Regions from separate parts of the Streptomyces sp. NPDC004284 genome, predicted to be linked through region 4. Evidence: riboswitches for the same ligand, from Rfam matches in the RefSeq annotation. Region 4 holds a riboswitch; each other region holds the start of a gene.
The links. A riboswitch is a leader RNA that binds a small molecule or an ion and turns the genes downstream of it on or off. The one in region 4 is predicted to bind cobalamin.
Positions count from the first base shown of each region.

Region 1: linked by a shared signal. The riboswitch ahead of cobN (cobaltochelatase subunit CobN) and the one ahead of ACFYUS_RS33360 (prenyltransferase/squalene oxidase repeat-containing protein) in region 4 are both predicted to bind cobalamin.
Region 2: linked by a shared signal. The riboswitch ahead of ACFYUS_RS19595 (cobalamin biosynthesis protein) and the one ahead of ACFYUS_RS33360 (prenyltransferase/squalene oxidase repeat-containing protein) in region 4 are both predicted to bind cobalamin.
Region 3: linked by a shared signal. The riboswitch ahead of ACFYUS_RS36505 (ABC transporter substrate-binding protein) and the one ahead of ACFYUS_RS33360 (prenyltransferase/squalene oxidase repeat-containing protein) in region 4 are both predicted to bind cobalamin.

Region 1 is NZ_JBIAMJ010000005.1:83,878-91,464, reverse strand. Features, by position in the region: gene ACFYUS_RS15170 (PA14 domain-containing protein) at 1-1,459, opposite strand, end outside; gene cobJ (precorrin-3B C(17)-methyltransferase) at 1,578-3,062, opposite strand; gene ACFYUS_RS15160 (precorrin-8X methylmutase) at 3,059-3,712, opposite strand; gene ACFYUS_RS15155 (cobalamin biosynthesis protein CobG) at 3,709-4,929, opposite strand; cobalamin riboswitch at 5,113-5,245, shown strand; gene cobN (cobaltochelatase subunit CobN) at 5,285-7,587, shown strand, end outside.
Region 2 is NZ_JBIAMJ010000007.1:53,784-61,370, forward strand. Features, by position in the region: gene ACFYUS_RS19565 (neutral zinc metallopeptidase) at 21-911, shown strand; gene ACFYUS_RS19570 (VOC family protein) at 980-1,381, shown strand; gene ACFYUS_RS19575 (hypothetical protein) at 1,407-2,804, opposite strand; gene ACFYUS_RS19580 (alpha/beta hydrolase) at 2,893-4,020, opposite strand; gene ACFYUS_RS19585 (anion permease) at 4,388-5,656, shown strand; gene ACFYUS_RS19590 (hypothetical protein) at 5,673-5,894, shown strand; cobalamin riboswitch at 6,008-6,151, shown strand; gene ACFYUS_RS19595 (cobalamin biosynthesis protein) at 6,183-7,157, shown strand; gene ACFYUS_RS19600 (cobyric acid synthase) at 7,154-7,587, shown strand, end outside.
Region 3 is NZ_JBIAMJ010000024.1:4,301-11,887, reverse strand. Features, by position in the region: gene ACFYUS_RS36520 (ArsR/SmtB family transcription factor) at 35-397, opposite strand; gene ACFYUS_RS36515 (ABC transporter ATP-binding protein) at 382-1,197, opposite strand; gene ACFYUS_RS36510 (FecCD family ABC transporter permease) at 1,194-2,231, opposite strand; gene ACFYUS_RS36505 (ABC transporter substrate-binding protein) at 2,228-3,280, opposite strand; cobalamin riboswitch at 3,367-3,492, opposite strand; gene ACFYUS_RS36500 (cold-shock protein) at 3,589-3,795, opposite strand; gene ACFYUS_RS36495 (DJ-1/PfpI family protein) at 4,005-4,730, opposite strand; gene ACFYUS_RS36490 (TetR family transcriptional regulator) at 4,938-5,531, opposite strand; gene ACFYUS_RS36485 (alkane 1-monooxygenase) at 5,646-6,818, shown strand; gene ACFYUS_RS36480 (ScbR family autoregulator-binding transcription factor) at 7,002-7,587, shown strand, end outside.
Region 4 is NZ_JBIAMJ010000019.1:16,044-23,630, reverse strand. Features, by position in the region: gene ACFYUS_RS33375 (aldehyde dehydrogenase) at 1-860, opposite strand, end outside; gene ACFYUS_RS33370 (MBL fold metallo-hydrolase) at 993-2,078, shown strand; gene ACFYUS_RS33365 (protein kinase) at 2,088-4,085, opposite strand; cobalamin riboswitch at 4,234-4,384, shown strand; gene ACFYUS_RS33360 (prenyltransferase/squalene oxidase repeat-containing protein) at 4,459-5,706, shown strand; gene ACFYUS_RS33355 (SCO2322 family protein) at 5,703-6,356, shown strand; gene ACFYUS_RS33350 (energy-coupling factor transporter transmembrane protein EcfT) at 6,452-7,543, shown strand; gene ACFYUS_RS33345 (ABC transporter ATP-binding protein) at 7,540-7,587, shown strand, end outside.

The sequences.
Region 1 (7,587 bases), on a different contig from region 4:
GCCACCAGATGCTCACACCGTCGCCGGCCTTGGTCGCCCTCGTCTCGAACGGCGGGATGGACTCGGCCCGTTCGGCCATCGACAGCGTGGTCTCCACGGGCGCGGCGGCGTTGCCCTCCGCGTCGAGGGCCCGCACCGCGTACCGGTAGGTGTCGGCGACCGCGGCCGTCTGGCGCGGCACGACGTCGGTCGCCGTCGTGGTGTCGCCCGTGATCAGGGCGTTCAGCTGGTCGCCGGTCGCGGGGTCGTACTGGAGGACCTGGTACGAGGCGGCCCCGGGCACGGGGGACCACGTCAGGTGCGGGACGCCCGCCCGGTAGTCGACGCGGAGACCGGAGACGGGCGCCGGGGGCGTCAGATCCCAGGGGGCGAGGGCGGTGGCGGGCGAGTACGCGGACCAGTTCCCGGCGGCGTCGCGGGCCCGGCCGCGGTAGGTGACCTTGCGGCCGTCGGCGGGCTGGTCGGTGTCGCAGAAAGCGCGCTCGCTGCCGGAGAAGACCGTGGTCCATGCGCCGGTCACCGGGTTCTGCCGCTGGGCCTCGTACCAGGCGATGTCGGCCGCGTTCGCTGCCGTGGTGGCGAGGTAGACGGCCATGTAGGGCAGGTTGTCCGGGCAGCCGGTCTGATTGACATAGGGGGCGGCGGGCGGGGTCCTGTCGACGGTGGTGACGGCGAGGTCGCTGCTGCCCGAGGACTCGTTGCCCGCCTTGTCGACGGCGCGGACCTCGTAGACGAAGCGCTGGCCGGTGGGCGGCGGGGAGTTCACGTGACTCGTGCCCGTGACGAGGGCGGTGGCGCTGCTGACCTTCGTCCAGGTGGTGGAGGTGCCGAGCCGCCGGTAGACGCGGTAGCCCGCGAGGTCCATCTCCTTGTTGGCGGCCCACTTCAGGGTGACCTTGCCGAGGGCCTTGTCGTACGCGAGGGTGGCGCCCGTCGGCAGGAGCGGTCGCACCTTGTCGACGGTGGCCGAAGTACGGGGCGCGTAGGAGGCCTTCACGTTCGCCGCGCCCGTCCAGGTCGCGTAGTGCACGACGATGGTGTGGCGGCCGGACGGGATCGTGAGGTCGACCGTCTTCTTCCGGGTGGTGGAGACGTTCTTCCAGAGGTCGATCTTGCGGACGCCGTCGAGGCTGACGCGGATGCCGTCCTGGGCTTCGGCGGTGAAGGTGAAGGGGCCGCCGGAGCCGAAGTCCCGCGTCACCGACCAGCGCACGCCGAAGTCGTCCCTGGGCAGGGTGACGCCGGCGGGGTCGCCGTAGCCGTAGTTCTCGGCGATGGCGGAGTCGCAGGTGGTCAGTCTCGGGGTGCCGGTGAGGGTGGTGTTGGCGTAGTACTCGGCCTTCCACAGAGGGGAGGCGCAGGTGACGGCCGCAGCCGCCGGAGTGGCGGTCAGCAGGCCGCCGGTGGCGGCGAGCGCGGCGGTGGTGGCCAGAGCGCTCAGCCGGGTACGAGTCGTCACAGGGGGAGGGCCCTTTCCGGACCTATGGGAAGCACGTGAAACAGGGGAACGCCTGTGTGACTCGTGAGGTGGGGGGAGGGTTGTGCCCTCGCCCCCACCTGCCCTTTCAGTCCCTGTTTCAGCCGTAGCGCCGCGGCGTCCACGCGATCGTGCGGCCGTCGCCCCGTTCGACCGCGCGCGTCTGCGAGGAGCCGATCAGGAGGAGGGTGCGCATGTCGACCTCGGACGGGTCCAGGGTCTTGAGGGTGAGGACGCGGACCGACTGCTCCGGGCCGCCGACGTCGCGGGCGACGACCACCGGGGTCTCGGGGGAGCGGAGTTCGAGGAGGAGGTCGCGGGCCGCGGCGACCTGGTGGGTGCGGGACCTGGAGCCCGGGTTGTAGAGGGCGATGACGAGGTCGGCGCTCGCGGCGGCGCGGAGACGGGTCTCGATGACGTCCCAGGGCTTGAGGCGGTCGGAGAGGGAGATCGTGGCGTAGTCGTGGCCGAGCGGGGCGCCCGCGGCGGCGGCGGCCGCGTTGGCGGCGGTCACCCCCGGGAGGACCCGTACGGGGACGTCCGCGTACTCCGGTTCGCAGGCGACCTCCAGGACCGCCGTCGCCATGGCGAAGACGCCCGGGTCGCCGCCCGAGACGACCGCGACCTTCCGGCCGCGCCGGGCCAGGTCGAGGGCGAACTCGGCGCGCTCGGACTCGACCTTGTTGTCGGAGCCGTGGCGGATCTGGCCGGGGCGGAGGACGGGGACCCGGTCGAGGTAGGTGGTGTAGCCGACGAGGACGTCGGCGTTGACGAGCGCGCCGCGCGACTCGGGGGTCAGCCAGGGTGCCCCGGCGGGGCCGGTGCCGACGACGGTGACCTCGCCCCTCTCCCGTACGGGGGGCTGCTGGTCGATGCGGGAGGGGAGGACGGCGACGGAGAAGTACGGGACGGACTCCGGGTCGACCTCCGTGAGCTTCTCGGTGCGCTCGCCCTTCATGAACGCGCGCTCCACGTACCGGGCGTCGTCCAGGCGGCCCGCCCGCTCCAGGGCCCGCTTGACCGTGGGGAAGGTGCGGCCGAGCTTCATCACGACCGCCGAGTCGGTGCCCGCGAGGCGGGCCGTCAGCTCGTCCTCCGGCAGGGTGCCGGGGATGATCGTGAGGACCTCCTCCGCCTCGCACAGCGGCTCCCCGAGCCGGGCGGCGGCGGCGCTCACCGAGGTGACGCCGGGGATGACGGTGGTGTCGTAGCGGTCGGCGAGCCGCTTGTGCATGTGCTGGTAGGAGCCGTAGAAGAGCGGGTCGCCCTCGGCGAGGACGGCGACGGTGCGCCCGGCGTCGAGGTGCGCGGCGAGGCGGGCCGCGGCCTCCTCGTAGAAGTCGTCCAGGGCACCCCGGTAGCCGCCCGGGTGGTCCGTGGTCTCCACCGTGAGCGGGTACATCAGCCGCTCCTCGACGTGGTCCTCGCGGATGTGCTCGGCGGCGATGGAGCGGGCTATGGAGCGGCCGTGGCGGGCCGAGTGGTAGGCGACGACGTCGGCGGAGGCGATCGCCTTCACGGCGGCGACCGTCATCAGGTTCGGGTCGCCGGGCCCGAGCCCGACGCCGTACAGCTTTCCGGTCACTTCTGGATCTCCGCTTCGTGGGCGAGGGCGTTGAGCGCGGCGGCCGTCATCGCGCTGCCGCCGCGCCGGCCCCGTACGACCAGGTATTCGAGGCCGAGGGCGTTCTCGGCCAGTGCGTCCTTCGACTCGGCGGCGCCGATGAAGCCGACCGGGATGCCGAGGACGGCGGCGGGCTTCCCGGCGCCCTTCGCGATCATCTCCAGGAGGTGGAAGAGCGCGGTCGGCGCGTTGCCGATGGCGACGACGGAGCCTTCGAGGCGGTCCCGCCACAGTTCGAGGGCGGCGGCCGAGCGGGTGGTGCCGAGCTCGGCGGCGAGACCCGGGACGGCCGGGTCGGAGAGGGCGCAGAGCACCTCGTTGTCGGCGGGCAGCCGCTTGCGGGTGACGCCGCTGGCGACCATCTGCGCGTCGCAGAGGATGGGCGCGCCGGCCCGGAGTGCGGCGCGGGCGCTCGCGACGACGCCCGGGGAGTGGGCGATGTCCTGCACGAGGTCGGTCATCCCGCAGGCGTGGATCATCCGGACCGCCACCTGGGCGACGTCGGCGGGCAGGCCCGAGAGGTCCGCCTCGGCGCGGATGGTGGCAAAGGACCGGCGGTAGATCTCCGTCCCGTCCTTCTCGTAGTCGAACATCCTGGTGCTCTCGCTCATCTCGTCGTGCGGGCCGTGGTCACTGCTTCGGGCAGGGAGGTGCGGGGGGTCGGTACGCCGTTCACCAGGTAGGTGTCGTCGCCGGTGGCGAGGACGTCCACCCAGGTGCCGTGCGGGTGGCCGCAGCGGCGCTCGCACCCGGAGTAGTGGACGGGCAGGCCCCCTCGCCGGACGAGGGCGGCGTCCGCCCGTACGTCGGCGAGGGACTTGGCGCAGCCGGGGCGTCCGGTGCAGGCGCTGACCCCGACCGAGGGCAGGTCGGGCCGGGTGATCAGGCCGTGCTCCGCCAGGTCCCGGTCGGCGGCCCCCACGACGACCACCCCCCGCCAGGGCGTGAGCCGGAGCTCCTCGGCCCCGTCGGCCAGGGCCCGCAGCTGGGCGGCCGTCAGCCGGCCGAGCGGGGCGAGGACGTGCAGGGCGCGCTCGCCGAGGGGGCCGGGCGCGGGCGGCGGGGACGCGGGAAGCGGCGGTACGGGTACGGGCTCCGCCGTGATCCCGGCCCGCGCGAGGGCTCCGGCCCAGTCGGGCACGTGCTCCTCGGGCAGCTCGCGCGGGCGCCAGGCCCCGTTCCCGGCGGCCCCGGCGGCGTCGAGGAACACGAGGGCGGCGGTGAGGGCGGCCCGGACGGCGTCGGTCGCGGCCAGCCGGAAGGCCTCCGGGCCCAGCCGCAGCAGGACGGATCCGTCCGGCCCTGCGATCAAGCTCACATCGCCGCCGAGCCCGGCGACGTCCCCGCGCCCGTCGTCCAGGACGAACAGGAACCGTCCCGAGAGCGACGCCGCCCGGGGCTCGGCGCAGAGTGCGGTGTCCAGTGCGCGGGCCCACAACTGCACGTCCGCGGAGCCGAGTCCGTCGAGTCCCGCGCCGGGCGAGGCCACGATGTTGCGGACGCGCTCATGGGTGGGGGAGGGCAGCAGACCCGCCCCGTCCAGGAGGGACGCCAGGTCTGCCCCGCAGCCCTCGCCGAGCCCGCGCAGCTCCGCGTTGCCGCGCGAGGTGATGCTGATCCGTCCGTCGCCGAGCGTCTCCGCCGCGACCGCGAGCGTCTCCGCCTGATGTGTCGTCAGGCGCCCTGCGGGCAGGCGCAGTCGGGCCAGGCGTCCGTCGTCGGCGGGGTGCAGGCGCAGCGCCCCGGGGCAGGCGTCGCCACGGTCCCGTATGCGAGCTTCGCCCGGTTCGGGCGTCGGGGGTGGGGTGGGCGGCATGGCGGCGAGCATACCCACGGGGAACCGCCTGACCACCGGGTGTGATCCGGCCGACTCCTGGCGCTCCGGGCCCTGCCGGTGCCTGCCGGTCCTTGGTGCTCGAGGCCCGCCGGTGCTCGCCCGTGCCGCCGTCGGACGTCCCGGTGTGATCCGGCCGACCCCGACGCTCCCTGGGGCCCGACCCCGGCACGATCTAGGATGCAGATCGGCATGGGGTCCCAGGACCCCGGGGAGGAAGCCCGGTGAGAATCCGGCGCGGTCCCGCCACTGTGAGCCCGTACCCGCGAGGGACGGGTGAGTCAGGAACTCCCGCCGTCCACACGACCACCCGGGGCGCGGACAACCCCGAGGAAGGCCTGAGCTCGCCATGCTCCTGCTGCTGTCGCACTCCGACACCGACCTGCTCAGCGCCCGCGCGGCCGGGGGGCCGGTGGAGTACCGCTTCGCCAACCCCTCCCGCCTCCCCCTCGCGGACCTCCCCGGGCTGCTCGACGGCGCCGACCTGGTCGTCGTCCGGCTCCTCGGCGGCGTCCGCTCCTGGCAGGAGGGCCTCGACGCGATCCGCGCCGCCGGGAAGCCGGTGGTCGTGCTCAGCGGCGAACAGGCTCCCGACGCCCAGCTCATGGAGGCCTCCACCGTCCCCGTCGGCGTCGCCACCGAGGCGCACGCCTATCTGGCGCACGGCGGCCCGGCGAACCTGGAGCAGCTGGCCCGCTTCCTCTCCGACACCGTCCTGCTCACCGGCCACGGCTTCGAGGCCCCGGCCGCCGCCCCCACCTGGGGCCCGCTGGAGCGGACCGTGCGCAACGGGACCGGCCCGACCGTCGCCGTGCTCTACTACCGCGCCCACCACATGAGCGGGAACACCGCCTTCGTCGACGCCCTCTGCGGCGCGATCGAGGACGCCGGCGCCCGCGCCCTCCCGCTGTACGTGGCGTCCCTGCGCGCCCCCGAGGCCGAGCTGATCTCCGTCCTGCGCGGAGCCGACGCCATCGTCACGACCGTCCTCGCGGCGGGCGGTACGAAGCCCGCCGAGGCGCAGGCCGGCGGCGACGAGGAGGCCTGGGACGCGGGCGCGCTCGCCGCGCTCGACGTGCCGATCCTCCAGGCGCTGTGCCTGACCGGGTCCAGGGAGGCCTGGGAGGAGAACGACGAGGGCCTCTCCCCGCTGGACGCCGCCAGCCAGGTCGCCGTGCCCGAGTTCGACGGCCGCCTCATCACCGTCCCGTTCTCCTTCAAGGAGATCGACGAGGACGGCCTGCCCGCGTACGTCGCCGACGCCGAGCGCGCGGCCCGCGTCGCCGGGATCGCCGTCCGGCACGCCCGGCTCCGCCACATCCCGAACGCCGAGAAGAAGCTGGCGCTCGTCCTCTCCGCGTACCCGACGAAGCACTCCCGCATCGGCAACGCGGTCGGCCTCGACACCCCCGCCTCCGCCGTCTCCCTGCTGCGCAGGCTGCGGGAGGAGGGGTACGACTTCGGGCCCGTCGAGGACATCCCCGGCCTCGTCTCCGGCGACGGCGACGAGCTGATCTACGCCCTCATCGAGGCCGGCGGCCACGACCAGGACTGGCTGACCGAGGAGCAGCTCGCGAAGAACCCGGTCCGCATCCCGGCCGCCGACTACAAGCGCTGGTACGCGCAGCTGCCCGCCGAGCTCCGCGAGCAGGTCGAGGAGCACTGGGGCCCGGCGCCCGGCGAGATGTTCCTCGACCGCTCGCAGAACCCGGAGGGCGACATCGTCCTCGCCGCCCTGCGCCGCGGGAACCTCCTCGTCCTCATCCAGCCGCCGCGCGGCTTCGGCGAGAACCCGATCGCGATCTACCACGACCCCGATCTCCCGCCGTCCCACCACTACCTGGCCGCCTACCGCTGGATCGCGGCCCGCGCCGAGGACGGCGGCTTCGGCGCCGACGCCATGGTCCACCTGGGCAAGCACGGCAACCTGGAGTGGCTGCCCGGCAAGAACGCCGGCCTGTCCGCCGCCTGCGGCCCCGACGCGGCCCTCGGCGACATCCCGCTGATCTACCCGTTCCTCGTCAACGACCCGGGCGAGGGCACCCAGGCCAAGCGCCGCGTCCACGCGACCCTCGTCGACCACCTGGTGCCGCCGATGGCCCGCGCCGACTCGTACGGCGACATCGCGCGCCTGGAGCAGCTGCTCGACGAGTACGCGCAGATCAGCTCGATGGACCCGGCGAAGCTCCCGGCCATCCGCGCCCAGATCTGGACCCTGATCCAGGCCGCCAAGCTCGACCACGACCTCGGTCTGGAGGAGCGCCCGGAGGACGACGGCTTCGACGACTTCCTGCTGCACGTCGACGGCTGGCTGTGCGAGGTCAAGGACGCCCAGATCCGCGACGGCCTCCACGTCCTCGGCGGCGCGCCGACCGGTGAGGCCCGGGTCAACCTCGTCCTCTCCATCCTGCGCGCCCGCCAGATCTGGGGCGGCACCCAGGCGCTCCCGGGCCTGCGCGAGGCCCTCGGCCTGGACGAGTCGGCCGCGACCCGCACCACCGCCGACGAGGCGGAGGCGAAGGCCCGCGAGCTGGTCGAGGCGATGGAGGCGCGGGGCTGGGACGTGGCACGGGTCCCGTCGGTCGTGACCGAGGTCCTGGGCTCGGGCGCGGAGGGCGACGAGGCCGCGGACGCGGAGGCCGGCGAGAGCAC
Region 2 (7,587 bases), on a different contig from region 4:
GACGCGGAGGGTGGTGGACCGTGCAGTTCGACGACGACGCCGACCTGGACACCTCGGAGGTGCGGGATGTCCGCGGCAGCCGCGTCCCGGGCGGCAGGGCGACCGTCGGCGGCGGCATCATCGGCCTCATCGCGCTGGTCCTGGGCGTGCTCTTCGGGGTGGGCCCCGACCAGCTCGGGCTCTCCTCCGGCGGGGACGAACCGGTCGCGTCCTCCTCGTCCGCGGCCCAGGTGGACCAGAGCTGCAAGAAGGGCTCGGACGCCAACGCGCGCCAGGACTGCCGGATCGTCGCCGTCGTCAACAGCGTCCAGGACTACTGGCGGAGCGAGTACCCGCGCCGGGGCGGCACCTACGGGAACGCCGCCACCGTGATGTTCAGCCGGCAGGTCGGCACCGCGTGCGGCTCGGCGACCTCGGCGGTGGGGCCCTTCTACTGCCCCGGCGACCGGCAGGTCTATCTGGACCTGGGCTTCTTCGACGAGCTGCGGACCACGTTCGGGTCGAGCGGCGGGCCCTTCGCCCAGGCGTACGTGGTGGCGCACGAGTACGGCCATCACATCCAGAACCTGATGGGGACCCTGAGCCGCGCCCAGGACGGGCGGACCGGCGCGGACTCCAACGCCGTGCGGGTCGAGCTCCAGGCCGACTGCTACGCCGGGGTCTGGGCGCGGCACGCGACGACCACCCCCGACGAGAAGACGGGCCGGCTGCTGCTGACCAGGTTCACGGACGAGGACATCCGGGACGGCCTGGACGCGGCGGCGGCCGTGGGCGACGACCGGATCCAGGAGAGGTTCCAGGGCCGGGTGACGCCGGAGAGCTGGACGCACGGCTCGGCGGCGCAGCGGCAGCAGTGGTTCCACGAGGGCTACCGGACCGGCGACATGGCCCGGTGCAACACCTTCCGGTGAGTTGTCAGTGGCGGCTGCCAGACTGAGATCCAGGTCACATCGGGGCTCATCGAGAGGGAGTGATCGGGATGGCTGGGACGCCCGACATCTGTCCGGCACTGCGCTACCAGGACGCGAAGGCCGCGATCAAGCAGCTCACGGAGGGCTTCGGCTTCTCCGAGCACGCCGTGTACGAGGGCGAGGACGGCCGCGTGATGCACGCCGAACTCATCTGCGGGAACGGCATGGTGATGCTCGGCAGCAAGGGCAGCGGCACGGCGTTCGACGCGCTCATGGCCGAGGGCGGGCCGACCGCGGTCTACGTGCGCGTGGACGACGTCGACGCGCACCACGACCGGGCGGTGGCGGCCGGCGTCGAGATCGTGATGCCGCCGACGGACCAGGAGTACGGCTCGCGGGACTACACGGCCCGGGACGCCGAGGGCAACGTGTGGAGCTTCGGTACGTACGCCCCCGGCGCCGCCGGGTAGTTCCGGGGCGGACGGGCCCTGGCGCTCAGGCCCCGCCGTTGTGGACCTGGAAGGCGGCCCGGCGGACCGCCTTGGCCAGGGCCGGGTCCGGGTGGGCCGCGGCCAGGGCGACCAGGACCTGGACGGTGCGGGGGTGGCCGATCGCGCGGACCTCGTCGAGCAGCGCCGGGACGGTGCCCTGCACGGCGGAGTCGAGGTGGCGGACGAGCAGCTCGCTCTCGCCGTGGTCGGCGACGGCCGCCGCGGTGTCGACCCAGAGCCAGGTCGACTCCTCGCGGGTCAGCACCTCCTGGGCGTCGTCGGGGTCGGCCCCCTCGTACTCGGCGAGCCAGAGCAGCGCGTACGGGCGCAGCGGGGGCTCGGCGACGGTGGCGCGCACCTCGGCCTCGGCGGGCGCGCCGACGACGCGGAGCGCCTCGAAGGCGAGCCCCCGCAGGAGGGCGTCCTCGCCGCGGGCGACGGCGAGGAGTTCGCCGACGGCGCTGGAGAGCGTGCGGGCCGCGAGCCAGGCGCGGTACTCGTCGCGGGCCGGGCCCGGGGTGAGCCGGGCGCAGCCGCGGAGCATGTCCTCGGCGGACTGCTCGATGTTGCCCGCGGGGCTCTGCGCGGCGACGCAGATCTGCTCCAGCTTGACCCAGACCGCCCAGTTGCCGAGCGGGGTCAGGGTGGCGTGGCGCTCGTCGGTGCCGGGGTCCAGGGTGAGCGCGCCGACGGCGGCCAGGCCCTCCAGGGCCCAGTCGAGGAGGGCGGGCAGGCCGTCGACGGCCGGGGTGTCCGCGGCCTCGGGGGCCTGCTCGGCCGCGGGGACCTCGCAGCGCTCCTCGCGGAGCTCCTCGACGCGCTGGCCGAGGAGGTCGAGGAGGGCGGGGACCAGGACCGGGCCCTGGGAGAGCTGGAGCAGCGAGAGGACCTGCGGGACGGCCTCGACGACCTCGGCGACGGCCGCCGCGGCGACCCTCTCGGGGGCCGGGTGCACCAGGGACCAGGCGTCGAAGAGGGCGACCCAGCCGCGCAGGACGGCGGAGTCGTCGCGGTCCCAGGCGTGCAGCCGCCAGCCGGGGCGGGCGGTGTCGCCGTGCAGTTCGACGAGTCCGGCGAGCCGGGCGCGGTCCCAGCCGGCCCGGACCTGGCCGGGCGTCAGGTCCAGTGCGGCCGCGGCCCGTTCCTGGGCGGGGCCGGTACGGGGTGCCGTGTCGGCGCCGCGCTCGACGGCGGCCCAGCGGGCGATCCGTACGGCGTCGGCGAGGACACGCCGGGCCTGCCGGGCGAGCTCCGCCCGGGGCGGAGTCCCCTCGGGCGGCCGCGGCGCCGGCCGGGTGCGCCGGGTCGTCACGGCCCGTCGGGCGGTGGCCAGCGCCTGCGGGCGGACGAGTCGGAGTCTGGAGTTGCGCGCCAATGGTTCATCGGGCTTTCGAGACGTCACGGGGGCAGTCTTCCCGCTGACGGCCCGAAAGCCCAATCGGAATCGGACGCCCCGTCGGAACGGGCGCCGCGAGGGCCCGGGAGCGGCCTCAGAACAGGGGGGTGAGGAAGCGGCGCAGGGACTCCTCGTAGGGGACCGGGTCGGCGTTCCACATCGAGGCGTGCGGGGCGTGCCGCACGGTCTTGAGGCTGACCTGGCCGGGGCGGCGGGCGGCGAGCTCGACGGAGGGTTCCCAGGGGGCGATGGTGTCGTCGGGGCCGTGGAAGAGGAGGACGGGGACGCGCAGGGCGTCCGGTTCCGAGGCGATCCGGAGGAGGTCCGGGTGCGGGCCGGTCCTGCCCTGGGCGGCGCGGACGGCGAGCGGGAGCAGGGGGGCGGGGACGTGGGAGGCCGCCGCGAGGTTGCGGAGGGTGGCCTCCCAGTCGAGGACCGGGGAGTCGAGGACGAGGCCGCTGATCCGGTCGCGCACGCCCGACTCGGCGGCGGCGCGCAGGGCCATCGAGGCGCCGGTCCCCCAGCCGTGCAGGACGACCTTCCGCGCGCCCCGGCGGACGGCGTAGCGGATGGCGGCGTCGACGTCGCGCCACTCGGAGTCGCCGAGGTGGGCGAGGCCGTCCGGGGAGGCGGGCGCCCCTTCGTCGCCCCGGTAGGCGGGGACGAGGACGGGGATCTTGCGGCGGTTGAAGAAGGGGACGAGGTTCAGCGGGTGCTCGCGGGTGGTGCCGAGGCCGTGCAGGGCGATCACCCAGGTGGTGCGGGGGCCGGCCACGAGCCAGGCGGGCAGCGGGCCGAGCTCGCCGGGGATCTCGACGTCCTCGTGGGCGAGCCCGAGGGCGCTGAGCGGGGTGCCCCGGTGCAGCTGGGGGGTGAGCCGGACGCGGGCCCCCGGTCCGAGGACGCCGAGTTCGACGCGCTCCAGGCGGCGGACGACGGTGTCGGCGGTGTGGGGGACCCGGTCGAGGACGGGGCCGAGGACGGCGTGCAGTCCGGGGGCCTCCATCCCGTACGTGCCGGGGCGCAGCGAGGCGAGGCTGCGGGTGAGGGTGACCCGCTCGGGTTCCGTGGCGTGCACGGTGAGCCTGGGGTCTCCGGGCAGTGGTCGTTCGGACGGTGTCCTGAGGGCGACATCGCTGGCGTACCGGCCGGCCGCCACCACGGCCGCGCCGACACCGATCAGGGTGGTGACGGCCGCTGCCGTCGCTGTAGCCGGGCGCACGCTCCCAGTCTCGGCAGGACGGCCCGGGCCTGCCACCGGACGGACCCGGGCGGGGGGGGAACCGGAGGGTTCGCCCCGGGGAGTGACATGAGTCTCGTCGAGGGGGTCCCCCGGTCGGATGGTCCTGTCCAGGGAGCGGAACCGGGCGGACGGGGAGGAGACGGGGTGGGTCGCACGGGCCCGGCGAGGAGCGGGATTACCCGTGGTTCCGGGGTGACCGCATCGTGGACACCGGTCACGCCGGAGGGCTAAGCGGAATCTCTTGACACCGGTTAGGGACACCACGTCGCCCGCCCCAGTTCATCTTCCGTTCACCCAGGTTGCCTACGTTCGACGAGCCACTGACGTCAAACGATTGCCTGGGTAAATGGAACACATCACGCTGCTGCTCGCCATTGTGGTCGTGACAGCTCTCGTGTTCGATTTCACGAACGGTTTCCACGACACCGCCAACGCGATGGCCACGACCATCTCGACCGGTGCTCTCAAGCCCAAGACGGCGGTGGCCATGTCCGCCGTGCTGAACCTCGTCGGCGCCTTCCTGTCCGTGGAGGTCGCCAAGACGATCTCCGGCGGGATCATCAACGAAGAGGGCATTCGCACAGAAGTGATCTTCGCGGCGCTCGTGGGCGCCATCCTGTGGAACCTGCTGACCTGGCTGCTCGGACTGCCGTCCAGCTCGTCCCACGCCCTCTTCGGCGGCCTCATCGGCGCCGCGGTCATGTCGGCCGGCTGGTCCGCCGTGAACGCCCCGACCATCGTCACCAAGGTCCTCATCCCGGCCGTCGCCGCCCCGATCGTCGCGGGTCTCGCCGCGACGCTCGCCACCCGGCTGACGTACAAGATCGGCGCGAAGACCGACGAGAAGCACACCGCCAAGGGCTACCGGGCCGGCCAGATCGCCTCCGCCGGTCTCGTCTCCCTCGCCCACGGCACCAACGACGCCCAGAAGACGATGGGCATCATCACCCTCGCCCTGGTCACCCAGGGTGTCGTCGCCCCCGGCTCGAACCCGCCCCTGTGGGTCATCGTCTCCGCCGGCATGGCGATCGCGCTCGGCACCTACCTCGGCGGCTGGCGCATCATCCGCACCATGGGCAAGGGCCTCACCGACCTCCGGCCGCAGCAGGGCTTCGCCGCCCAGACCAGTGCCGCCACGGTCATCCTCGCCTCCTCGCACCTCGGCTTCTCCCTCTCCACCACCCAGTCCTGCTCGGGTGCCGTGATGGGCGCCGGTCTCGGCCGCAAGGGCGGTGTCGTCCGCTGGTCGACCGCGACCCGGATGTTCGTCGCCTGGGGCCTGACGCTGCCCGCCGCCGCCGTGGTCGGCGCCGGTGCCGAGTTCCTCACCAAGCAGGGCACCTGGGGCATCGTCGCCGTCGCGGTCCTCCTCGTCGCCGGCTCGGGCGTCATCTGGTCGCTGTCCCGCCGCAAGCCGGTCGACCGGCACAACGTCACGGACGACGACATCGACGGCGACGCCGAGCCCGCGGGTGTCGTGACCACCGCGATCGCGGCCGTCACCCCGCCGCCGGCCGGTTCCGTCGCCGCCGTCGCGGACGAGGACCTGAAGACCACCATCCCCGCGCCGGTCCCCACGGACCCGGCCGCTCCCCCGGCCACCGCCGCGGTCTAAGGAACTGGAACCAAGCATGAAGATCGACTGGGCAGCCCTCGGCTCCGTCTTCGGAGTCAGCCTCGTGACGACCGTCGCCCTCGTGGGCCTCTTCACCCTCGGTGTCGTCGGCCTCTCCAAGCAGGAGCAGGCCGCCGCCCAGGGAGGCTCCGCCGCCCTGGCCCGCACCGGCGCCTACGCCTGCTTCGCCCTGTGCCTGGCGGCCGTGGCGTACGGCATCTACCTGATCGTCGCCTGACGGTCCCCGGTACCCCCGGCCGGGCGGTCCGCACCTCGTGTGCGGGCCGCCCGGCCGTCGTGTTTGTGGTGCTTCGCACAGTGACGCGATGCAGGTCAAGGGTGAGTTGACGGCTGTTCTCGGGCCGTGGTGGACTGCCGGGGCCATACGGCGGCAGGAGAGGAAGTCCGGTGCGATTCCGGCGCGGTCCCGCCACTGTGACCGGATCCCGAGGGGTCCGGGAGTCAGGAACTCTCGCCGCCGGTCACGTCGATCCAGGGCGCGGACCCTGAGTGAGGACACAGCGCCATGCCCGGCCGCAGCCCCACCCCGTCCAGAACCACCGGTGTCTTCGCGTACGGCGCGGCCGCCGGTCTCGCCGTCGATCTGCTCGTCGGCGACCCCCGCCGCGGCCATCCCGTCGCCGCCTTCGGCCGGGCCGCGGGCCGGGTCGAGAAGGCCCTGTGGCACGACCACCGCGGCTGGGGCGCCCTGCACACCGCCGTCTGCGCCGGCGCCACCGTCGCGGCCGGCGCCCTCGCCGCCCGTACGGTACGGGGCAGCCGCGCGGCCTCCGTCGCCCTCACCGCCGCCTCGGTCTGGGCCGTCGTCGGCGGTACGACCCTGGGCCGCGAGGCCCGCGCGATCGGCGGCGCCCTCGCCGCCGGGGACCTGGAGGTGGCCCGGGAACGGCTGCCGCACCTGTGCGGGCGCGACCCGCAGTCCCTCGACGGCCCCGCGATGGCCCGCGCGGTCGTCGAGTCCGTCGCCGAGAACACCTCCGACGCGGTCGTCGGCGCCCTCTTCTGGGGAGCGGTCGCGGGCGTGCCGGGCCTGGTCGGCTTCCGCGCGGTGAACACCCTCGACGCGATGGTCGGCCACAAGTCCCCCCGCCACCGGCGCTACGGCTGGGCCTCGGCCCGCCTCGACGACCTGGCCGGCTGGCCCGGGGCCCGGCTGACCGCCGTCCTCGCCACCGTCGCCGGCGGCGATCCGCGCGGGGCCGCACGGGCCTGGCGCGAGGACGCGGCCAAGCATCCGAGCCCCAACGCGGGACCCGTCGAGGCCTCCTTCGCGGGCGCCCTCGGCGTACGGCTCGGGGGGACCCTCTCGTACGCCGGGCGGGTCGAGCACCGGCCCGTGCTCAACGGGGAGGGGCGGCCCGTCGAGGTCGCCGACATCGACCGCGCGGTCCGGCTCTCCCGCCGGGTCACCGCACTGACCCTGGCCGCCTGCGTGGGCGGCCGCATGATCGCGAGCGCACTGAAGCGGAGGAACGCATGAGGGGTGGGGGGCTGCTCGTCGCCGGGACCACGTCCGACGCGGGCAAGAGCGTCGTCACGGCCGGCATCTGCCGCTGGCTGGTCCGGCAGGGGATCAAGGTCGCGCCGTTCAAGGGACAGAACATGTCCCTGAACTCCTTCGTCACCCGGGAGGGCGCCGAGATCGGCCGCGCGCAGGCCATGCAGGCGCAGGCGGCCCGGGTCGAGCCGACCGCCCTGATGAACCCGGTGCTGCTCAAGCCCGGCAGCGACCGCTCCAGCCAGGTCGTCCTCATGGGCAAGCCGGTCGGCGAGATGAGCGCCCGCGGCTACCACGGAGGGCGGCAGAAGACCCTCTTCGAGCCGGTGATGGCGTGCCTGGAGGAGCTCCGGGGCACGTATGACGCCGTGATCTGCGAGGGGGCGGGCAGTCCGGCCGAGATCAACCTGCG
Region 3 (7,587 bases), on a different contig from region 4:
CGGCGGTCGGCGGTCGGCGGTCGGCGGTCGGCGGTCAGTCGTGCCAGGGCTCCCCGGTCACCTCGTGGTCGGCGCGGCTGATCGCCTCGACGACCAGGCGCTTCAGATGGCCGTCCGGCATCGCGTACACGACCCGGCGGCCGTCCTTGCGGGAGGTGACGAGGCCGCCGAGGCGCAGCTTGGCGAGGTGCTGGCTGACGGCGGGGCGCGCCGCCCCGCACGCCTCGGTGAGGGCGGTGACATCGGCCTCGCCCCGGGTGAGCAGCCACACCAGATGGAGCCGGGTGGGGTCGGAGAGCAGGCCGAACACCTCGGCCGCCGCCGCGAGTTCGCGCGGCCCCGGGGTCCGCTCGTGCGGGCGGGAGGGGGCGGCTGCGGGGTCTACGGGCTCGGCCATGGGCCCACCGTACCCAGGAAGCGGATGTGGGGGCGCCCGTCGGGTCCCGGCCGGGTCACGGCGGCGCGGACCCCGTAGACCTCGGCGATCAGCTCCTCGGTGAGGACCTCCTCCGGCGGGCCGCCCGCCACCACCCGGCCCCGGGCCAGGACCACGAGCCGGTCGCAGTACATGGCCGCGAGGTTGAGGTCGTGCAGGGCGACGACGGCGGTGAGGCGGAGGTCCGCGACGAGGGCCAGGAGGTCCAGCTGGTGCTGGATGTCGAGGTGGTTGGTGGGCTCGTCGAGGAGGAGTTCGCGCGGCTCCTGGGCGAGGGCGCGGGCGATCTGGACGCGCTGGCGCTCGCCGCCGGAGAGGGTGCGCCAGGGCTGCCGGGCGCGGTCGGTGAGCCCGGTCCGTTCGAGGGCGGTGCGGACGGCGGTCTCGTCCGCCGCCGAGGGCGGCGTCCAGGCCCTGCGGTGCGGGATGCGGCCGAGGCGTACGACGTCGGCGACCGTCAGGTCGGTCTGGGTGTCGGCCTGCTGCTCGACCGTGGCGAGGCGCCGGGCGACCGTGCGGCGGCCGAGCCCGTCCAGCGGGTCGCCGTCGAGGGTGACGACTCCGGAGTCGGGGGCGAGGACGCCGGCGAGCAGGCGCAGGAGGGTGGACTTGCCCGAACCGTTGGGCCCGAGCAGCCCGGTGACGGTGCCGGGGGCCAGGGCGAGGCTGACCCCGTCGAGGACGAGGGTGCCGCCGGCCGTGCGCGAGACCCGCTCGGCGCGGAGTCCGGCGCTCGCGGCGAGGTCGGCGGAGGCGGTCATCGGGCGCTCCTGGTGCGGTACAGGACGAGGACGAAGGCCGGTACGCCGATCAGCGAGGTCACCACGCCCACCGGCACCTCCTGCGGTTCGAGGACCGTGCGGGCGAGCGTGTCGGCCCAGACGAGGAACACCGCCCCGGCCAGGGCGGTCACCGGCAGCAGACGGGCGTGCCCGGGGCCGGCGAGCGCGCGGGCGGCGTGCGGCAGGACGAGGCCGACGAAGCCGATCGCGCCGGCGGCGGAGACCAGGGCGGCCGTCAGGAGGGCGGTGACGCACAGCAGGACGAGCCGGGTCCGGACGACGGCGACGCCGAGCGAGGCGGCGGCCTCCTCGCCGAAGGCGAAGGCGTCCAGGGTCCGCGCGTGTCCGCCGCAGATCAGCAGGGCCGCCGCGAGGACGGCGAGGCACACCCACACCTCGTTCCAGCCGGCCCCGGAGAGCGAGCCGAGCAGCCAGAAGAGGACGCCCCGGGTGGTCTCGGCGTCGGCGGCGGTCATCACGACGAAGGAGGTGAGGGCGGAGAAGAGCTGCATCGCGGCGACGCCCGCGAGGACCACCCGGTCCGTGGAGCCGCCGAGGGTGTGACTGAGCAGCAGCACGAGCGCGAAGGAGACCACCGCCCCCAGGAACGCCCCGCCGGTGACGGAGAGGACGCCGCCGCCGACGCCGAGGACGACGACCGCGACCGCGCCGGTCGAGGCGCCGGAGGAGACGCCCAGGACGAAGGGGTCGGCGAGCGGATTGCGCAGGAGCGACTGCATCACCGCCCCGCAGACGGCGAGTCCGGCGCCGCAGACGGCGGCGAGGAGGGTACGGGGCAGCCGCAGGTCCCAGACGATCCCGTCGCGGATCGGCGAGAGCTCCGAGGCGCCGCCGCCGAGGTGGGCGGCGATCACGGACCCGGCCTCGCCGACGCCGATGTCCGCCGGGCCGATGGTGACGGCCACGGCCACGGACAGCCCGAGCAGCGCGAGTCCGGCCGCCGCCCACAGGAACACCGTGGCGGACGCGGCCCCTTGCCGGGTGGTGCTCACTTCGCGAGACCGTACGAGCGGAGCGCGGCCGCCACCTTCTCGATGCCCTCGACGGTGCGGAGGCCGGGGTTGAGCGCCTGGCCGCTGAGCAGGACGTACCGCTTGTGCTTCACCGCCGCCATGTTCCGGGTGACGGGGTCGGACTCCAGGAACTCGATCTTCTTGGCGGCGCTCTCGGCGGACTGCGCGCGGCGGGTCAGGTCGCCGAGCACGAGGACGTCGGGGTCGCGGTCCGCGACGGTCTCCCAGTTGATCTGGGGCCACTCCTCGCGGGTGTCGTCGAAGACGTTCTTCGCCCCGAGCGCGTTCGTGACGATCCCGGGCGCTCCGCAACAGCCCGCCATGTAGGGCGACTTGGAGTCCGAGTACCAGTAGAGGACGGTGGCGTCGGTGAAGTCGGCCGCCGCCGTGGCCTTCGCCACCCGCGCCTTGAGCCCGGCCACGAGCTTCTCGCCGCGCTCGGGGACCGCGAACACCCGGGCCAGGTCGCGGATCTCGCCGTAGACGGTCTCCATGGTGAGGGGGCGGGTGCGGACTCCGTCGCCGTCGCCGCTGTTGTCCTTGCCGACGCAGTCGGTGGGCGAGAGGTACGTGGGGACGCCGAGCTGCTCGAAGCGCTCGCGGGGCGCCACCCCGCCCTTGCCGAGGGTGTACCCGAACGAGGCGGCCGCGAAGTCGGGTTCGGTGTCGAGGACCTTCTCGAAGGAGGGGTAGCGGTCGGCCAGGCGCGGCACCTTCGCGTTCTCCTTCTCCAGCCCCTCGAGCACCGGGTCCGTCCAGGTCGCGGTGCCCACCATGCGGTCGGCGAGGCCGAGGGAGAGCATGATCTCCGCCGCCCCCTGGTCGAGGGCGACGGCCCGGCGCGGGGCGCGGTCGACGCGGACCGGCCGTCCGCAGTTGTCGTCGAGGGTGACGGGATGGCCGTGCTGAGGGGCGCTCTTCCCGGACGGTGCGGAGGACCCTCCGCCGCAGCCGGTCACCGTCGCGGTGAGGAGCAGGACGCCGGCCAGGGCGAGCACGGCGGAGCGGACGGGGTGTGCGAGCGGCACGGGAACTTCCTCTGCGGCCACGGCTCATACGCGGAGCCTGTCGTACGGTCCTCCCCGGACGGCAGCGTGCCGCCGGGGCCGCCAGCAGGTCTTCGGACTCGGGGTCGGCCGGACGGAGCGCCTTCCCGGGCCCGTCGTGCCGCCCAGTGGCCGATGCTCCGCCCGTCGCCCTCACCGCTGCGCGTCAGTTCCGGTCTTCCACCGGATTCCCTGACCCGTGCACGTACCCGTTCAGGTGCGTACAAAGGTGCGACTGGCCTCGGCACAGTACCACCGGGCGGCGACCGCGCTCCGGGGCCCGGCCGGTGTCAGGCGCGCAGCTCCCTGGCCTCGAAGCGGCCGTCGCCGAGGACCAGGACGAAGGAGACCTGCTGCCCCTCGGAGACCGTCCGCCTCTCGTTCTCGATGTCCTCGGCGCGGAAGTACACCTGCTCCTCGGAGCCCAGGGGGACGACGAAGCCGTACCCGCCGAGACGGTTGAAGGACCGCACGATCCCTTTGCTTCTGCCTTCCACGGCGACCTCCTCGTCGTCATCGGCGACGCGGTCGGGCGTGTCCGGCCCCGGGTGGCCGTGTCCGCGCCTCAGGGGAGGTGTACCCCGCACGGCCACCCTTCGCCACCGCCGCGGGCCGGGCGCACCACCCCCGATGATCTAGTACAATATTCAACAGAGGTCCGTTGCCGAAGATCCCCCGTTTCCGGCAGCGGGCCTCACCCCTTTCGTCAGCGCGCGTCCGGCCGGACCCAGACCGTGCCGCGGGCCTCGTACTCCAGCATGGCCTCCAGGCCGTTCGCCGCTTCGGGGCCGAGCTCCCGGCGGACCAGCCAGAGGGCGAGCTCCAGGCCCGAGGTGACGCCGCCGGCGGTCACCAGGTCGCCGTCGTCCACCACGCGCGCCCCCTTCAGGACACCGCCCTGCCGCTCCAGGTCCGGCCGGGCCTTGTGGTGGGTGGTGCAGGGGCGGCCCCGGGTGAGTCCGGCGGCGGAGAGCAGCATGACGCCGGTGCACAGGGCGCTGACGGTGAGCCCCGGCCGGGCCGCCGCCGCGAGGGCGCGGGGCAGGGTGCCCCGGTCGATCTCGGCCCAGACGCCGGGGCTGTCCCGGCGCGCGTAGCCGCCGCCCGGCACGACGAGGAGGTCGGCCTCGCGCGGGGCCCAGGGGTGGTCGACACGGACCTCCGTGCCGAAGGCGGCGGTGACGGTGCCGGGTCCGTCGACGGAGACGTACCGGACGTCCACCGGACGCTCGGAGAAGAACCCCGAGGCGGAGAGCACCTCGTAGGGGGCTGCGAAGTCGAGCTCCTCGACGCCGTCGAAGAGGACGAGGTGCACCCGGAGCGGGCGGCGCGCGGACGCGCCGGCGGCGGTGGCACCGGTTCCCGTGACGCCCGCGAGGGCGCCCGTGGCGCCGAGGGCGGTGGTGGCGCGGAGCAGGTTGCGGCGGTTCATGGTTCTCCCCCAGGGGGTGGAAGGGCCCGACGGTTCTGTCACGCCGAGGCAGTCGGCCGCCGCCGCTTCCCGGTTCCCCGCCCCCTCCGGGCTCCGCGCCCGGCCGGGTCAGACCCCGCCGGGGTACGCGATCCGCGCCGGCTCCCGCGCCGGCGTCGGCTCCTGCTCCTGCTCCCGCTCCCGCTCCCGCTCCCGCGAGGCTCCGCCTCAGGCCCCGCCCGGGTACGCGATCCGCGCCGTGATCCTGGCGATGCGCCGCGCCGACTCCTCCGGCGGGCCCACCGGCTGGACGATGTGGCTGACGGTGAGCCGCACGATCGTCTCGACGGCGAGGCCGCGGGACTCCTCGTCGACGTCGGGCCAGGCCTCGGTCGCGTACGCGTCGAGCATCGCCATCGCCGTGCCGAAGACCGGTTCCGCGCGGGTGGTGAGGTAGGCGAGGAGATCGTCCTCGCCGCCGCGCGCCGCGAGCAGGACGCCCTTGATGAGGGGGTTGTCCACGGCCTGCTGGAGCGTGTAGCCGACGCCCGCCGCGGCCGCCGCCTCCAACTGCCCGCGATGGGCGTCCAGTTCACGCTGGATGCCGAGCAGGAAGCCCTCGACCTCGCGCTGCACCAGGGCCTGCCCGATGGCCTCCTTCGAGCCGAACTCGTTGTAGAGCGTCTGACGGCTGATGCCGGCGGCCCGCGCGATGCCGGCCATGCGCAGCCCGCCCCAGCCGTCGGCGGCGACGAGCCGGTAGGCGGCGTCGAGCACCTGCTCGCGCAGGAGGGACCGAACACTCTCGCGGAAACGTGTCATCGTGCCCCCACTTTATCCACCGGTCCCCGCCCAGAGCATTGACGCCCCAGGGGGAATCCGTCTATCAACTGGACAGTAGGCATGTGAAGTGTCCATCTCCCCGAGGAGCCGGCCTTGGCCCTGCACAGCGACTCCCCCGAAACCCCCGCCCCCTGGCGCGATCCCAAGCGCTGGCTCTGGCTGTTCGGCCTGCTCATCCCGGCCTTCCCCTTCCTCTCCTGGGGGCTGGTGAACGCCACCGGGCTCCGGCTCTTCTGGTGGACCGGGATCCTCGTCCTGTACGTGCTCTTCCCGGTCGTCGACCACCTGATCGGCAAGGACTCCGCCAACCCGCCGGACAGCGCGATCGCCCACCTGGAAAAGGACCGCTACTACCGGTGGTGCACCTACGCCTACCTCCCCCTCCAGTACGCCGGGCTCGTCCTCGGCTGCTGGCTGATCACCCGGGGCGACCTCGCCCTCGTGGACCGGATCGGGCTGACGTTCACCCTCGGCGGCGTCGCCGGCATCGCCATCAACACCGCCCACGAACTGGGGCACAAGACCGAGACCCTGGAGCGCAGGCTCTCCCGGATCGCGCTCGCCCAGACCTGGTACGGCCACTTCTACGTCGAGCACAACCACGGCCACCACATCCGCGTCGCCACCCCCGAGGACCCGGCGAGCGCCCGGCTCGGCGAGAGCTTCTGGCGCTTCCTGCCCCGGACCGTCCTCGGCAGCCTCACCTCGGCCTGGCGCCTGGAGAAGCGCCGGCTCGAACGCCGGGGCCGGTCGGTGTGGAGCCCGCGCAACACGGTCCTCGGCTCCTGGGCCCTGTCGTTCGCGCTCTTCACGGCACTCGCGCTCGCCTTCGGACCGGGCGTCCTTCCGTACCTCGCGGTCCAGGCGGTCTTCGGCTTCTGCCTGCTCGAAGTCATCAACTACACCGAGCACTACGGCCTCAAGCGGGAGCTCACCGCGAGCGGCCGGTACGAGCGCTGCGCCCCGCGCCACAGCTGGAACAGCGACAACATCGCCTCGAACGTCTTCCTGTACCACCTCCAGCGGCACAGCGACCACCACGCCAACCCCACCCGGCGCTACCAGTCGCTGCGCCACTTCGACGAGGCCCCCGAGATGCCGACGGGATACGCGGGGATGATCGTGCTCGCGTACGTACCGCCGCTCTGGCGCCGCGTCATGGACCGCCGGGTCCTCGCCCACTACGGCGGGGACGTGACCCGCGCGAACCTCCAGCCCTCCCGCCGGGCCCGCCTCCTCGCCCGGTACGGCACGACGGCCGGGTGAGCACCGGCCGCCCCGGCGCGAAGTGCCGCCGGGGCGGCCGGAGTACGGGGGAAAACGGGGTACAGGCGGGGGCCCGGCTCGTACAATCAATACCAATCAGTCGGTTTGATACCGTCGAGTGGCACGGCGCGGCAGGGCGCGGACCGCTGCCGCCGAGACGCTCGGCGCCACGGGGGAGCCTGGGTGACCAAACAGGAGCGGGCCGCACGGACCCGCGACGCGCTCGTCAAGTCCGCGGCCAGGGAGTTCGAGCAGCACGGCTACGCCCTGGCCACCCTGTCCGCGATCAGCGCGGGAGCGGGCGTGAGCCCCGGCGCGCTCCACTTCCACTTCGAGAACAAGGCGGCGGTCGCCGCCGCCGTCCAGGACGAGGCCTCCACCGTCCTGCGCCGGACCGCCCGGATCGTGTACGGACAGCGGTCGAACGCCCTGCAGAACCTCGCCGACACCTCGCACGCGCTGGCCCGCCTGCTCCGCGACGACGTCGTCGTCCGCGCCGGCTTCCGCCTCAGCTGCGCCGAAGACGCCCGCACGGAGCTCAACCCGCGCCAGGAATGGCAGAGTTGCGTACAGCAGCGGCTCGCGGAAGCGGCCGACGAGGGCCTCCTCGCCGCCGGCGCCGGGCGCCACCAGGACCTCGCCCGCGCGATCGTGGCCGCCACGGTCGGCCTGGAGACCCTCGGCCGGGACAACGGCGAATGGCTGTCGCCCAGGACCGTCACGGCCCTGTGGCGCACGCTGTTCCCGATGCTGACGGACCCGGAGTCGC
Region 4 (7,587 bases):
CACGCCTGCCCGTTGTTCATCCAGGCCGCCGGGACGATCCCGGCGACGGCGGTCTCCAGGTCCGCGTCCGGCAGGATCACGGCGGCCGACTTGCCGCCCAGTTCGAGGGTGACGCGGGTCAGGTTGCGGGAGGCGACCTCCATGACCCGCTTGCCGGCGGCGACCGAGCCGGTGAAGGAGACCTTGTCGACACCGGGGTGGCCGACCAGGTACTCGCTGACCTCCCGATCGGCGGGCAGGATCGACAGCACCCCCTCCGGGAGCCCCGCCTCCGCCGCGATCTCCCCGAGGACGTACGAGTCGAGCGGCGACTCCGGCGAGGGCTTGAGCACCACCGTGCAGCCCGCGAGCAGCGCGGGCCCCAACTTGGCGGCCGCGGTGAACTGCGGCACGTTCCACGGGACCACGGCCGCCACCACCCCGACCGGCTCCCTCCGCACCAGCAGCGGCCCGAGGACCCCGCCCCGCCGCTCCTCGTACGAGAAGTCCCGCGCGACGGTGATCGCCGCGTCCCAGACCATCATCGCGCCGAGCGCCTGCGCGAGGACGGACCAGGAGTACGGGGAGCCGTTCTGCGCGCTGATGACCCGGCCGATCTCCTCGTACCGGACGGCGATCGCGTCCTTGATCCGGGTGACGACCGCGATCCGCTCCTCCACCGTCATCCGCGGCCACGGCCCGTGGTCGAAGGCCGCGCGGGCGGCGGCCACGGCCCGGTCCACATCGGCCTCGGAGGCGTGCGGGACCCGGCCGATGACCTGCTCGGTGTGCGGGGAGATCACCTCGATGACCCCGTCGCCGAGCGGGTCGGTCAACTCCCCGCCGATGAACAGCTTTCCGTGCTCCACAAGCTCGGTCATGACCGCTGCCTCCCGAGGAGATGGAATTGCCCGTTGAAGTTCCCACGATGTTCCTGACGGTGCTTCAGAACTGATACCAGTTCTAGTTATGGTGGGCAATGGTCGTACCGGTACGCAGAGACGAGGACGCTCATGACACAGGTGCCCCAGGTGACCGAGCACGGCGGAGGCGTCTGGTCCCTGCGGGTGCCCATCCCGGACAATCCGCTGGGCCACACCCTGGTCCACGTCCTCGACACCGACCGCGGCCCGGTCCTCGTCGACACGGGCTGGGACGACCCGGCCTCCTGGGACGAACTGGCGGGCGGGCTCGACGCGTTGGGCCTCTCCGTCCGGGAGGTGCACGGGGTCGTCATCACCCACCACCACCCCGACCACCACGGGCTCTCCGGCCGCGTCCGCGAGGAGTCCGGGGCCTGGATCGCCATGCACGCCGCCGACACGGCCGTCGTCCGCCGCACCCGCACGTCCGAACCCGGCACCTGGTTCGACTACCTCGCCCGGAAACTCGCCGCCGTCGGCGCCCCCGAGGACCACATCGCCCCGCTGCGCGCCGCCCGCGACGCCGGCCGGATGCGGACCCTGCCCGGTCTCCGCTCGGCCCTCCCCGACCGCGAGATCGTCCCCGGCGAGCTCCTCGACCTGGCCGGACGGCGCCTCCGCGCGATCTGGACCCCCGGGCACACCCCCGGGCACGTCTGCCTCCACCTGGAGGAGGAGCACCCCTCCCGGCTGCCCGGCCACGGCCGGCTCTTCTCCGGCGACCACCTGCTGCCCGGGATCTCCCCGCACATCGGCCTGTACGAGGACCCCGACGACTCCCCCAAGCTCTCGACTTCGTTCGAGCAGGGGGGACCCCCCTCCGCGACGGACCCCCTCGGCGACTACCTCGACTCCCTCGAACGGATCGGCCGCCTCGGCGTCGCCGAGGTCCTCCCCGCCCACCAGTACGCCTTCACCGACGCCGCCGGCCGGGTCCGCGAACTCCTCGACCACCACGAGGAGCGCCTCACCGGCCTCATCCGCCTCCTCGCCACCCCGCTCACCCCCTGGCAGCTCGCCGAGCGCATGGAGTGGAACCGCCCCTGGGAACAGATCCCCTACGGCTCCCGCAACATCGCCGTCAGCGAGGCCGAGGCCCACCTCCGCCGCCTGGTGAAGCTCGGCCGCGCGGAGTCCGTGCCGGGCTCGGACCCGGTCACGTACATCGCGGTGTGAGGCCCCGCCTCACGCCTTGAAGAGGCGCCTGAGCGCCATCACCAGGACCAGCGGGGAGATGCCGCCGCCGAGCAGCATCGCCGGACCCGCCACCCACCACAACCAGTGCTGCCCCCCGCCGTCCCAGTGGTCGTAACCGCCGTCGACGAAGAGGAACCAGAGGACGTGCAGCGTCAGTACGGCGATCAGCGCGATCCAGTACAGGGCGATCCCGGCCGCCCACAGCCGGACCCGACCGGGCGAGACCGTGAGCAGCCGCCCCCGGTAGCCCTGGAATCCGACCATCGCGGCGATCAGGAGCAGCGTCGCGGGGCCGCGCCACCAGTCGTCCATCGCCCACTGGTACGGGCCCTGCGCCTGGTCGGAGAGCGAAGGGTGCTCCACCGCCTTGTCCATCAGATCGGCCCCGCCGACGAGGAAGGCCACCATCGGCACCAGGTAGAACAGCCCCAGCATCGGCCTCCCCAGACCCGTGACCAACACCCGCACGGCACGCTCCCGCGCCGACGGCACCCCCGTCGCGGTGGCCCGCGCCCGCACCCCGGCGACCGGCCCCCGGACGGCCGCGCGGTCACGGGGCGTCGCGGAGGACCGGGCGGGCGTGGCGGAGGACCGGGCGGGCGTCGGCGCGGACGGGCGCGCGGCGCGCGCCTGGGCCGACGGCACCCCCGTCGACGGCGCCCCCGCCGAGGCGGCCCGGACCCGCGGCGCGGCGCCCGGACCGCGAACGGCGGCACGGGCACGCGGCACCGCGGGGGCCCGGGCGGGTGTCGGCGCGGGGGCCCGGGCGGGTGTCGGCGCGGGAGCCCGGGCGGGTGTCGGCGCGGAGGGCCGCGCGGCGCGCGCCCGGACGGGCGTCGGCGCGGGCTCCGGCGCGAGAGCCTGGGCGGGCAGGACGGCCGTCCGGGGCGGCCCGGTACGCGGCCGGGCGACGGTGGCGGCGGCCGGCCCCGGTTCGGCGGCGGCGTCCGGCGCGACCGGCCGGGGCTCCGGATCGGGATCGGGATCGGGCTCCGGCCCCCGCTCCGGAGCCTCGGAAAGCCCCGGCTCAGGCTCCCGGTCCCGCTCCCGCTCCCGGTCCCGGTCCACCGAAAGCCCCGCCGCAGGCTCCCGCTCCGGCTCCGGCTCGAACTCCGCCTCCGCGTTGAGCAGTTCCTCCGCCTTCTGCGCGATGGCCGCGACCACGGGCGCCGGGAGCCAGCTCCCCGACTCCTCCCGGTGGGGGTCCGCGAGCGCGGCGAGCTCGGTCACCGGTGGGCGGTCGTCCGGCCGCTTGGACAGACAGCGCCGTACGAGCTCCGCGAACGGCCCGTCGACCCCGGCGAGGTCGGGCTCGTGGTGGACGAGCCGGTACAGAAGCTCCGCCACCGAACCGCCGCCGAAGGGCCCGCGGCCGGTCGCCGCGAACGCGAGCACCGCGCCGAGCGAGAAGAGGTCCGCGTCGGGCCCGACCGTCCGCCCCTCCGCCTGCTCCGGCGACATGAAACCGGGCGATCCGACGACCAGGCCCGTCCCCGTCAGGGCCGTCTCGTCGGCGGAGCGTGCGATGCCGAAGTCGATGAGCAGGGGGCCGGACAGCGAGAGCAGCACGTTGGACGGTTTGACGTCCCGGTGCACGAGCCCCGCCCGGTGCACGCCGTCGAGGGCGTGCGCGAGGCCGGAGAGCAGCCGCCAGAGGGCCGGTTCGGGGAGCGGTCCGTGCGCCAGGACCGCCTCGGAGAGCGCGGGGCCCGGCACGTACGCGGTGGCCAGCCAGGGCACCTCCGCGTCCGGGTCGGCGTCGAGGACCGGGACCGTGCCGGCGCCGCGCAACGACTGGGCGGCCCGCACCTCCCGGGCGAAGCGCGTGCGAAAGCCCGGGTCACCGGCGAGCGCGCCGTGCACCACCTTGAGCGCGACCGTGCGGCCACCCCGCGAGCGGCCCAGGTAGACGCGGCCCATGCCGCCCTCGCCCAGCCGGTAGAGGAGCCGGTAGGGACCGATCCCCCGCGGGTCGCTCTCGGTCAACGCCCGCATTCCGCACCCCCGTGAAGACGCCGTCGGCATGTTGTCGTGGCGGCGCCAGCATGGCACAGCGGTCCGCTCCCCGGCAGCGCCTCGGCGAACCCGCTCCCGCCCCGGTGTGAGGCGCCTCCCACCCCCGGGGCGGCGGGCGTACGGGCCGGTAGAGTGGGCGCGTCGTCATCATGCCCGTACGGGGGGAAGCCGGTGGAAATCCGGCACTGACCCGCAGCCGTGAACCGTCTCCCCCCGGAGATTCCGGAGGTCGGTGAGTCGGAATGCCCCGCCCGGGACATGACCGCCGGCACCGTCGAGGAATACGGAGCCGGAGCCTGGTGCCCCCGAGGCGTGCCGGTGCCCGGCCGCAGGAGAGGGCCCCATGAACACCGTCCGCCGCGGCGCCGCCGCGCTCGCCGCCGCCGCAGCCGCGCTCGGCACCGCAGCAGCCGTTCCGGCCGTCGCCGCGCCCTCCCCGTCCGCCTCCGCCGGTGCCTCCGGGACCGGCCTGTACGGCACGAAGGACCCGACGTACGACGGTGTCTGGCGCCAGTCGCTCGCCTTCCTCGCCCAGCGCGCCACCGGTTACCAGCCCGCCGACCGGGCCGTGGACTGGCTGCTCGGCCAGCAGTGCGCCGACGGCTCGTTCGCCTCGTACCGCGCGGACGTGACGAAGCCCTGCGACCCCAGGACGATGCGGGACACCAACGCCACCGCCGTCGCCGTCCAGGCGCTGCGCGCCGTGCGCGGCCAGGCCGCCGCCCCGGAGAAGATCGACAAGGCCGTCAAGTCCGGCTCCGACTGGCTGCGGACCGTGCAGAACAAGGACGGCGGCTGGGGCTACGGCGCCGGCGGCGCGAGCGACGCCAACTCCACCTCGGTCGTCGTCGGCGCGCTCGCCGCGATCGGCGTGCGGCCCGCTTCGTTCACCTCCGCCGAGGGCCGCACCCCGTACGACGCGCTCCTCTCCTTCGCCCTGCCCTGCTCCGACAAGGACGGCGCCGGGGCGTTCGCGTACCAGCCGGACAAGACCGGCAAGCTCCTCGCCAACGCCGACGCCACCGCCGCGTCCACCCTCGCCGCGCTCGGCAAGAGCATCGTCGCCACCAAGGCCTCCCCCCAGCAGCCGCCCGTCTGCCACGACCTGTCGAAGCCGACCGTCGAGCGGGCCGCGCTGAACGGCGCCTCCTACCTGGCGAAGGCCCTCGCGAAGACCGGGCACCTCACCCTGCCGCCGATGCCGGGCGCCACCGACACCACCGAGCAGCCCGACATCGGCAACACCGCCGACGCCGTGGTCGCGCTCGCCGCCGCCGGTGCCACGAAGGAGGCCGAGCCGGCGCTCGCGTGGCTGGAGAAGAACTCCACCGCCTGGGCGAAGGAGAACGGCCCGGCCGCCTACGCGCAGCTGATCCTGGCGGCCCGCGCGACGGAGACCGACCCGCGCGAGTTCGGCACGGCGGACCTCGTCGAGCAGCTCAACGCCACCGGCCCCGCGCCCAAGGCCCCGGACACCTCCGCCGCCTCCACCAGCGACGACGAGTCCGGCTTCGACGTCTGGTGGATCATCGGCATCGGCACGGTCGTCGGCGTCGGCATCGGCTTCCTCATCAGCGGCCGCAAGAAGTGAGCCGCGCGCGGATCGCGGGCGCCGCGGCGGGAGCGCTCCTGGCCTTGGCCGCGGCGGCCCCGGCGCAGGCGGCCGGCTACCGCTACTGGTCGTTCTGGGAGAGCGACGGCGGCAAGCCCTGGACGTACGCCACGCTGGGCCCGGCGAGCGCCCGGCCCGCCGACGGCGACGCGATCGGCTTCCGCTTCGCGGTCAGCAACGGCACGGACGACACCTCCCGCCCCTCCGTCGCCCCCGACTTCTCGGGGATCTGCGGGGGCGTGGAGAAGAAGGACGGCACCAAGCGGATCGCGGTCGTCGTCGACTTCGGCGGCCCCACCGACGCGCCGTCCGGGGAGACCTCGCCGAAGAAGCCGGTCGAGGCCGGCTGCGCGGAGGTCCGCGAGGACGCGACGGCCGCGGAGGCGCTGGCCGTGGTGGCGAAGCCGCTGCGGTACGACAGCGTGGCCATGCTGTGCGGGATCGCGGGCTACCCGGCGCGGGGCTGTGGCGAGCAGGTGGAGGTGGGGGCGACGGCGTCGGCTCCCCCGAAGGCCGCTGCCCAGGAATCCGACGGGGGCGGCGGCCCGTCCTTCGGCGTCCTCGCGGGCGGGGCGGCCGTCCTGGCGCTCGGCGGGGCGGCGATCTGGAAGGCCCGCCGGCGCGGATGAGTACGGCCCGGAGCGTGTTCACGGCGTCGGCGCGTCGTGCGTCCACGGAGTCGGCGCCCGTCGCCGGTGCCCGTGTCGGCGGGGGCGGCGTCGGCGTGTTCTCGGCACCCGTCGCGAGCCGGGCCAACGCCCTGCACGCGGGCGCGTGGTGGCTGTGGGCGCTCGGCCTGGCCGTCGCCGCCTCCCGGACCACCAACCCGCTGCTGCTCGGACTGCTCGTCGGGGTGGCCGGTTACGTGGTGGCGGCCCGGCGCACGGACGCGCCCTGGGCCCGCTCGTACGGCGCGTTCGTGAAGCTGGGCCTGTTCGTCGTCGCGCTGAGGGTCGTCTTCTCCCTGCTCCTCGGCTCCCCCGTCCCCGGTGAGCACGAACTGTTCACCCTCCCCGAGGTGCCGCTGCCCGACTGGGCGCAAGGGGTGCGGATCGGGGGCCGGGTGACGGCCGAGCAACTGGTGTTCGCGCTGTACGACGGCGCCAAACTGGCGACCCTGCTGATCTGCGTGGGCGCCGCGAACGCGCTGGCCAACCCGGCGCGGCTGCTGAAGTCGCTGCCGGGTGCGCTGTACGAGGCCGGGGTCGCCGTCGTCGTGGCGATGACCTTCGCGCCGAACATGGTCGCCGACGTCGCCCGGCTGCGGACCGCCCGCCGACTGCGCGGCCGGCCCACGGGCGGGGTCCGGGCGGTGCTCCAGATCGGGCTGCCGGTCCTGGAGGGAGCCCTGGAGCGGTCGATCGCGGTCGCGGCGTCGATGGACGCGCGGGGGTACGGCCGCACGGCCCAGGTCCCCGCCTCCGTACGCCGCACCACGAACGTCCTGACTCTGGGGGGCCTCCTCGGCGTGTGCGCGGGCTCGTACGGGCTACTGGCGGCGGAGGGCGCGGGCTACGGGCTTCCCCTCCTCGGCGCCGGGCTCGTCGCCGCGATGGCCGGGCTCCGACTCGGCGGCCGCCGAACCGTCCGCACCCGCTACCGGCCCGACCGCTGGGGCGCACGGGCCTGGCTGGTCTCGGGCTCCGGAGTGGCGGTCGCGGCCCTGATGATCTGGGCGAACGCCTACGCCCCTGAGGCGCTGCACCCCGGGGTCGTCCCCCTGGAGGCGCCGGAGCTTCCGCTGTGGCCGGCGGTGTCGGTCCTCGTGGGCCTGGTACCGGCGTTCGTCGCACCCGTTCCCAAGGAGAACCCGTGATCCGCTTCGAGAACGTCTCGGTGCGCTACGAGGAGGACGCCGGG